2 regions of the Bradyrhizobium sp. HKCCYLS3013 genome follow, and region 2 is predicted to be linked to the other one. Evidence: predicted binding sites of a transcription regulator. Region 2 holds the regulator's gene; the other holds the start of a gene.
The links. Region 2 encodes LexA, which represses DNA repair genes until DNA is damaged. Its sites were predicted from a motif close to TGTTCNNNNTGTGTTCNG; they were not measured.

Region 1 (4,413 bases), on a different contig from region 2:
CGCGTCCACCGTCGTCCGGCTTGATGAAGCCGTAGCCGCGTTCACCGTTGAAGAACTTGACCGTCCCAGTCATGGCCATCGGGAAACTCCTCCCCCGCAATGCTTCCTCCACTGCGCGCCCTGCGCAGCGTCCGACCGGACATCACTTTGATCGGAAAGCGTTGGCCACCTTAACGCCCAGCGCTCGCCGCGCCGGATCGCCGGATCTTGTTAGGCCTTGATCACCCCGCCGCAACCATTCGCGGAAGCGGAACGTAAAGCCAGTCTTACAATCGGACACAATAATACGGTTCCGCGCCGATTGACTACGGCTTTTCGACCAGTAGCCGTTTCAAGCTTTGGGGAATTCGATTCGGAAGCGCGCCGCGCCGCCCTGGCCGAGCGGCTTCTGCAGTTCCTGCAGGATGAGCTTCAGCTCGTCATGCAATGTCCAGGGCGGGTTGACGATCAGCAGTCCGGTCGAGGTCAGCGCCTCGCCTTCGATCTGCGGTGCAACACTGAACTCGACCCGCAGCACCTTGCCGGTTGGCTTGGCCGCGGCCGCGAGCGCCGCGATGCGATCGCTCAGCTCTTCGGTGGCGCGCCGGCTCTTGGCGGGGTACCACAGCACGTAGATACCAGTGGTCCATTTCGCGAAGGCCGCGGCAAAGCGGTCGGCGAGCCGCTCGAACTCATCCTTCGCCTCGAACGCCGGATCGATCAGCACCACGCCCCGGCGCTCGTTCGGCGGCACGAAGGCGGGCAGGGCGACCCAGCCGTCGAGATCGACGACGCGGGCCTGGGTGTCGCGGCGCAACTGATCGATCAGCTGCTTGCGGGGGATCGGCGCCAGCTCGCACAGGGTCATGCGATCCTGCGGCCGCAGCAGCGCGCGCGCGATCAGCGGCGAGCCGGGATAGGCGACGAGCTCGGCCGTCGGATTGAACGATCGGACAATATCCAGATAGGGCTGGACCAGCGCATAGACCTGATCCGACAGCCGCGCCTGCAGGAGGCGGGCAATGCCGGTGAGGAACTCGCCGCTGCGCGTCGCCTCGTCGCCGGTGAGATCGTAAAGGCCAGCGCCGGCATGGGTGTCGATCACCCGGAACGCAGCGGGCTTCTCCTGGAGGTAGACCAGGATGCGCGTTAGCACGATGTGCTTGATGACGTCGGCGAAGCCGCCGGCGTGAAAGGCGTGTCGGTAGTTCATGCCGTCCGGGTTACGCCGTTCCGCGTCAAAAGGGTACCCCGTCGATGCGCCGGATGCCCTTTCGGAGAGCCGCGGATCAGCGCGGCCCCAAGAGGGCCGCAGGCCGACGCGCGGCGGTCGCCCGATTCGCAGTCGCTAGCCGCCGCGGACCGGCGGCATGTTGACCTCGTCGCGCCGGCAGGCCTGGCGGTCGATCTCATCGCAATTGCGAAACTCGAGGTCCTTCGACAGACAGATCCGGACCTCGCTCAGCCTCGTGCGATTGCAGGTGACGGCAATGCCCGATGTCGTGAGCTTGGGGTTGGCCTTGATGAAGGCCTCCTCGACCGCCGCCGGCGCCACTGTCTTGGCTTCCGCGAGATCGAGAAATTCCGGCGGGATCTTGATGGCGGCTCGCGCCTTGCGGATGGCCTCGAAATAGGCCTTCGCCGACACGCCGGCGCAGGTGCCGTGCTTGTCCCACTCGTTGTAGATCAGGCCCGGCGCCGGCATCAGGTCGAGCATCGAGGTCATGATGTTGCGCGGCAGGCGCGGCGCCGGCTGCTCGCAATATTCAGGGTAGCCGTTCTCGTATTGCGGCCACAGCCCGTGCACGACGAACGAGTAGGGCCGGCCGCTGCACTGTTGGGACCGGCTGCCGCGGCCGCCGCGCTCCTCCGCCTCGGCACAGTACGAGGGCGACCACGACAGCGAGAGAACGTAGAAGTCGAACGCGCCCGGCGCATTCTGGCGCCGGTCCTGCGCCGCGGCGGAGCCAGCCGCGAGCACACCGAGCAAGAGGGCAAAGCAGGCGATCGTTCTGGACAACAGGACGGCAGGTCGGCGCAGGCAATCGAACATGGCATACTCCCCGGACAATGCCAGGAGCCTACCAGCGCGCGGGAACATTTCAAGAACAAAAATGGCTGCCCCGAGGCAGCCATTGGTCAGCTGGCCGCTCGCGCGAGCGGGCGATGCGCCGGGAAAGGCGAATCAGGGCTTGGCGGCGCGGCAGGCCGGATTGAAGGCCCAGTTGCGATCGAGGCCGACGACGCAGAACTCGACGCCCTGGTCATAGCCGGCGAAGCCGCCATCCTCGATGATCGAGAAGTTGACGGTGCGCGCTTTGCCGTCGCTGATCATCACGCTGCCGGTGCAGAAGCGGCGCGGAATATTGTCGGACTGCCAGGGCCGGAAGGCGATCTCATGGACATTGGCGACGCCGGTAATCGTCAGCGAGGAATTCCAGAAGGTGCTCTCCTTGTCCTGGAATCGCGAGACGATGGTCGGAATGGCCGCCTCGCAAGGCGCGACCCGGCCGTCATATTTCGGGCCGGACAGCCAGAAGTTCATCTCGAGCGGGTTGGCCGCCTGGGCCGGCGCGGTCGCGACCGCGAGCAGCGCGCCGCATGCGGCACCGAACGTCTTGAAAGCTGAGCTGAAGTCGCGCATGGGCCGTCCGCAAGGCTGATCCGGGAGCGTGGACCGTGCCGCGGTGGCCACAGGAGGTCAAGTGCAACGCGGCAACACTCCACGATTAGTCCTGTTAACCCGGGGCCGGTGTTCTTTTCTTGACCGCACGGGACCTTTAGAATGGCAGGCCAGATCGAGGAGAATGCAATGCGGACGCTGATGGCCGGATTCGTGAAGACTGCAGGCCTCGTGGCCGCTGGGATGGTTCTGGTTGCCGCGTCCGCCCAGGCCGACGTGGTGCCGCCCTTCAAGGGCAATGACACCGGCGGCATCATCGCCTATCAGCTGGCCCAGACCACGGATGCGCGCCAGCTCGCGGTCGACCATTGCGCCTCCTACGGCAAGGTCGCGAAGTTCGGCGCCGTCGATGCGCGCTACGGCGGCTACGTCTCGTTCTCCTGCCGCTGGGTACCGTACGGCTCGGCGCAGCGGCCGCTGCGGACGCTCTACTGACCTTCCATCAACTGCCGTTCTCCTAATTGCCATCTTTTGGCGGCATTCGCTCTGGCATCGATCAACGAGCCGGAACGGGGGCACATGACCTGCACACGCATCGCAATCGGGCTGTTGGCCTGCTGCCTCCTGGGCGTGACCGCGAGCCATGAGGCTCGGGCCGTCGACCTGCCGGTGCGCAAGGCCGGCCTGTGGGAGCTGAAGATGATCAGATCCGGCGGTCAGCTGCCGGAGGCGACGATCCAGCACTGCACCGACGCGGCCACCGACAAGGAGATGAACAACTTCGCCTCGCCGATGGCGCAGCAGGTCTGCTCCAAGCAGGACATCCAGAAGACCGTGACCGGCTACGTTTCCGATTCGGTCTGCAATTTCGGCGGCATCAATACGACATCGCATGCCGACATCACCGGCGATTTCAACTCGGCCTATACGGTGAAGACGATGTCGCGAGTCACGGGCGGCGCCGCCGGCACCGGGGTGAAGGACACCGCGATGACGATCGAGGCCAGATGGCTCGGCGCCTGCAGGCCCGACCAGAAGCCCGGGGACATCGTGATGCCCGGCGGCATGAAGATGAACGTCAAGGACATGGCCAAGCTGAAGGCCCTGATCCCGGGCGTGAAGCAGTAGGCGGGCGCTCGTTGCGCGTGATGGGCGCAGCGACGTGGATCGTCGCTCATTCGCGGACGCAAAGCACGATCTTCCCGATGTGCCGGCCCGTCTCCATGCGGGCATGCGCAGCGGCCGCCTCGGACAGGCGATAGGTGCTGTCGATGTGCGGCCGAATGGCCGTTCCGAGAAGAGGCCAGATCCGCTGCCGCAGCTCGGTCGCGATGCGCCGCTTGAGATCGAGCGACGTCGACCGCAGGAACGCGCCGGTGATGCTGGCCCGGCGCACCATCAGGCTGCGCAGCGGCACCGCCAGCTCCTTGCCCTGTCCAGCCGAGAGCTGGGCGATCCGTCCGCCCATCGCGAGCGCCGCAAGGTCCTGGGCGATGTGAGCGCCGGCGGAGGTGTCGAGGATGCAGTCGACCCCGCGCGTCCCCGTCGCCGCGCGGATCTGCTCGGCGAGATCGGGATCGGCATAGTCGAACACGGCGCTGCAGCCGAGCCTGAGTGCCAGGGCGCGCTTCTCCGCGGTGCCGGCGGTGGCCATGACGGGATGTCCCAGCGCGCGCAGCAGCTGGATCGCGATCGTGCCGACGCCGCTGCTGCCGCCGTGAATCAGGGTGGTCTCGCCGGGCGCCATGCGCATCAGCTCGAAGAAGTTGAACCAGGTCGTGAACAGCGCCTCGGGCAGGGCGGCGCCCTGG
Region 2 (4,413 bases):
CGCTGGGTGGCGGCGCTGCCGGGCGCGGTCGGGCGCATCCCGGCCTTCGGCATCGGCCCGCTGATCCTGGCCAGCCTGGGCGTCATCCTGATCGGCCTGCTGCGCACACCGCTGCGCTGGTTGGGCGCCGTGATGCTCTCGGCCGCCACCGTCTGGGCGGCCGCGACGCCGCTGCCCGACGTCCTGGTCGCCGGCGATGGGCGCGCGGTGGCGGTGCGCGGCCGTGACGGACGCCTGCATGTGATGCGCGCCGGCAAGGATGTGTTCGCCACCAAGGAGTGGCTCGCGGCCGACGCCGATGCCCGGCTGCCGGCGGACGCCTCGCTCGCCGATGGCGTCTCCTGCGACGAGGCGGGCTGCGTGGTCGCGATGGCCGACGGCCGCTTCGCCGCCATGACCTTGCGCGCTGAGGCGCTCGCCGACGATTGCGCCCGTGTCGCGCTGATCGTCACCGCGCGCGCCGCGCCGTCATCCTGCGCGGCGGCCGTGATCGATCGCGAGCGGCTGCGGCAGCAGGGCGCCTTGTTGCTGGTGCAGCAGGGCAAAGGCTTCGCCGTGACGCCGGCGCGCGCCGGCGGCACTGACCGCCCATGGTGGCCGGCGCCCGCCGAGGCCGGCGAGTTCGACACGACGCTGACGCCGCGTGCGCCGGCCGCGCGGCTTCAGGACGCGACGCCGCCGGAGACGGAGCAGGGCGAGCAGGATTGAGCGCCCGGGCAGCTCGAACGTGCCGAGATGATACTCGGTGTCGTCTGGTCCATCGAACAGCGAGGGCCCTTCGACCAGCGTGAAAGCAGCGCCCGGATAGCGTTGCCAGATGGCGACGTCATCAGCCGTGACCGTCAGCCATCCGAACGCGAGCATGTAGCGGCCGGGCTCGGTGATCCGTCCGGCCTTGTTCCAATCGATCTTGTTGACCACGGCGGCAAGCTCCCCCGGCAAACAATGCCGGCCGAGGGATGTCGTTCCTATCCGATGCGATGCCGGGGCGTGAGATTCGCCCGAGAGGACTTTGCGCTTGCAGAACCCAAGTTGACCAAGTCTCCCACCGTCGAAAGCGCGCTCACGACCGACAGAAATGCCGACGCGCAGACCCTCAGGTGATGCTGATGCGGCGAATCGGTGTGGCCGGCGACGTCGGCACATCCTCGGCGATGTCCGGGCGACGCTCTGCCGGCTGCTTGCTGACCGGCAATTGCAGCACGGTGACGCGCTGGCCCTCGCAGAGCTGGGTCACCAGCACGTGGCGGCCGTCGGCGAACTCGATCGCGTCGTGATGGCGATCGGGAATGTGCGTCTCGATGCTGTTGAACTTCGCGACGCGCTCGCGGATCGTCCGGGTCCAGAGCCAGCGGCTGTCGTAGCGGACGTCCTCGGCGAAGGCCAACTCGGTGCCGGGCAGCATGCAGACTGCGACGGTCGGCTCGCTCTCCAACGCGAAGCCGCGGGTGGCGGTGCCACGGAAGGTCATCGAGATCAACGTCTCGCCGACCTTGGCGGGACGGGACGCAACCGCATGGAGGCTGTAGTCACACATCGGATCGCTCCTCGTTGAGAGATAGCCGACCCACGCTCCCCCCGGACAGGCGCAGGCCTCTATCAGAGTGGACATCGATGGTGATGTTAGCGCGCGCTTCGCGGCAATTCTGCGCTGATCTGCATCGCGTGTGCCCGCGGCCGATCACAAGCGTTTGAGCATGCCGCGCTGCACATCATGAAGTGCATTCGCGTGTGGCGTATTTTGCTGGCTGCTTCCAGCTTGGCTGGCTTCTCGCTCGGCGGCGACAGCGCGTGCGCCCGCCGCCGATCGACCGATCCCATTCGCGATCAGTACTTGCGGTACAGCCCGACCAGCTTGCCTTGGATCTTCACCCGGTTCGGCGGCAAGATGCGCACCTCGTAGGCGGTGTTGGCCGGCTCCAGCGCGATCGATGCGCCGCGGCGGCGGAAGCGCTTCAAGGTGGCTTCCTCATCGTCGATCAGCGCCACCACGATGTCGCCGGTGTCGGCGGTCTCGTTGCGCTGGATCAGCGCCATGTCGCCGTCGAGGATGCCGGCATCGACCATCGAGTCGCCGCGCACCTCGAGCGCGTAGTGGTCGCCGTTGCCGAGCATGTCGGCAGGTACGCTGATGGTGTGGCTGCGCGTCTGCAGCGCCTCGATCGGGGTACCGGCGGCGATGCGGCCCATCACCGGCACCGCCACGGGGCGCTCGCCATCGTCCAGCGCGGGAGTGCTGGTGCGCACCTTGCCGAGATTGCCCTCGATCACCGACGGCGTGAAGCCGCGACGGTTGCCCGCGGCCTGCGACAGCTCGGGCAGCTTGATCACCTCGATCGCGCGGGCGCGATTCGGCAGCCGGCGGATGAAGCCGCGCTCCTCGAGCGCCGTGATCAGGCGATGAATGCCGGACTTCGAACGCAGATCGAGCGCATCCTTCATCTCGTCGAAGGACGGCGGCACGCCGGCTTCCTTGAGCCGCTCGTTGATGAACCGCAGAAGTTCGTACTGTTTGCGCGTCAGCATCTCGACCTGGTCCCCGGTTTGTTGTCGTCCGAGTCCAGGAGCTGCGCCTTGAGCACAAGCCGGCTGAGAGCGCCCTGGAGTCGGACCGTCATCGCGTCGCCCGCAACATACTAAAAACAAATCATGAACGGACACTATATGTTCGATGTGTGTTCCGCAATCCTAAAAATATGATGAACGGACCGGGCTTTACCGGGGAAGCGGCTCAGTTCGGCAGGCGCAGGATCTCGCACGGGCTGCCGGCAGGCGCCTTCGGCGCAAACGCCGGCCGGATCACCAGCGCCTGCGACAGCGCGAGATTGCCGAGCAGCGACGAATCCTGCTGCGTCACCGGTGTTGCGACCAGGGTGCCGTCGGCGCGCTCCTTGAGCTGCGCCCGCAGATAGTCCTCGCGCGAATCGTTCGCCCCCAACTCGCGGCCGAGCAGGGCGGTCTCGCGCGGCATCACGGCCTCGTCGCGGCCGAGCAGGCGCCGAATCAGCGGCACCATGAACAGGATGGCGCAGACATAGGACGACACCGGATTGCCGGGCAGTCCGATCACCCTGATGTCGCCGAGCCGTCCGTGCATCATCGGCTTGCCCGGCCGCATCGCGATCTTCCAGAACGCCATTTCGACGCCCTCGGCCTCCAGCGCCTGCTTGACCAGGTCGTGATCGCCGACCGAGGCGCCGCCGGTCGTGATCAGGACGTCGGCCTCGGCCGCGCGGGCGCGCCGGATTCCAGCGACCGTCGCCTCCATCGTATCCGCGGCGATGCCGAGATCGATCGGCGTCGCGCCCTCGCTGCGGACCAGCGCCCGCAAGCCGTAGCCGTTGGAATAGACGATCTGCCCCGGGCCGGGCGTCGAGCCCGGCATCACCAGCTCGTCGCCGGTGGCGAGCAGCGCCACCTTCGGCCGCCGCCGCACCGGCAGCGCCGGATGATTCATGCTGGCCGCCAGGGATAGGTCGCGGTCGCTGAGTCGGCGCCCGGCCTTCAGCAGCACCATGCCCTGGTGGAAGTCGACGCCGGCCGGCCGGATGTGCCGGCCTGTGATCGCGGCCTCGGTGATCACGACATGGCCGTCCTCGGCGATCGTGTCCTCCTGGATCACCACCGCGTCGGCGCCTGCGGGGACAACGCCGCCGGTGAAGATCCGCGCCGCCTCGCCGGGCCCGACCACGCGATCGAACGGCCGTCCCGCCGCGACCTCGCCGATCACCTTCAGCCGCGCCTTGGCCTTGGCTGCGTCGGCCGCGCGCACCGCATAGCCATCCATCGCCGACATCGCCTGGGGCGGCTGCGTCCGCAGCGCCGCGAGGTCGCGGGCCAGGATGCGGTGATAGGCCTCGTCCAGCCCGACCATTTCCTCAGCCAGCGGCTCGGTGCCGGCGAGCACCGCGGACAACGCATCGGAGACCGGCATCAGGGCCATGGGATTACCTTCGGACGAAGACGGGCAGATCGACTGAATCGCGTTCTAACCGAACGCGCACGGCGCGGCCAAGGGCCTAACCCCTCTCTGCGTTCCGATCGCCTGAAGGTGTGTCGCCCGGCCCGACGCCTCACGATCGCGCGAGAAACTCTGCAATCATGCCGGGGGGCAGTCGCGATCTGCTCACGTGCACACGGAGTCCAGACGGAGCTATCCGGCAGCCGCGCGACAGGCGGCGCGCTCGGTGGTGTGCAGGATGTTTGCCACCATGTTCCGCAGCCAGACCGATGCGGCATCGCGGTCGAGCTGCAGCGGCCAGACCATCGAGACCGCCGGCAGCCGCAACTTCAACGGCGCCGGACAGAGCGCCAGCCCAAACCGGGGTCCGTAGAGCCTTGCCATCCGGGTCGGGATCGTGGTGATCACCGGTGAGGCGGCCACCGTCGCCAGCACGCTGAGGAAATCCGAGG

Region 1: a site for LexA is predicted at 2,073-2,090, ahead of ACQR1F_RS00865 (ribonuclease T2 family protein). Genes of this name have one in related genera too.

Annotation. Positions count from the first base shown of each region.
Region 1 is NZ_JBNPTK010000001.1:185,827-190,239, forward strand. Features, by position in the region: gene ACQR1F_RS00855 (cold-shock protein) at 1-79, opposite strand, end outside; gene ACQR1F_RS00860 (23S rRNA (adenine(2030)-N(6))-methyltransferase RlmJ) at 332-1,192, opposite strand; gene ACQR1F_RS00865 (ribonuclease T2 family protein) at 1,328-2,032, opposite strand; gene ACQR1F_RS00870 (hypothetical protein) at 2,165-2,623, opposite strand; gene ACQR1F_RS00875 (hypothetical protein) at 2,792-3,097, shown strand; gene ACQR1F_RS00880 (DUF3617 domain-containing protein) at 3,182-3,730, shown strand; gene ACQR1F_RS00885 (NAD(P)H-quinone oxidoreductase) at 3,777-4,413, opposite strand, start outside.
Region 2 is NZ_JBNPTK010000003.1:3,952-8,364, reverse strand. Features, by position in the region: gene ACQR1F_RS06785 (ComEC/Rec2 family competence protein) at 1-708, shown strand, start outside; gene ACQR1F_RS06780 (hypothetical protein) at 1,097-1,537, opposite strand; gene lexA (transcriptional repressor LexA) at 1,828-2,526, opposite strand; gene ACQR1F_RS06770 (molybdopterin molybdotransferase MoeA) at 2,732-3,943, opposite strand; gene ACQR1F_RS06765 (LysR family transcriptional regulator) at 4,154-4,413, opposite strand, start outside.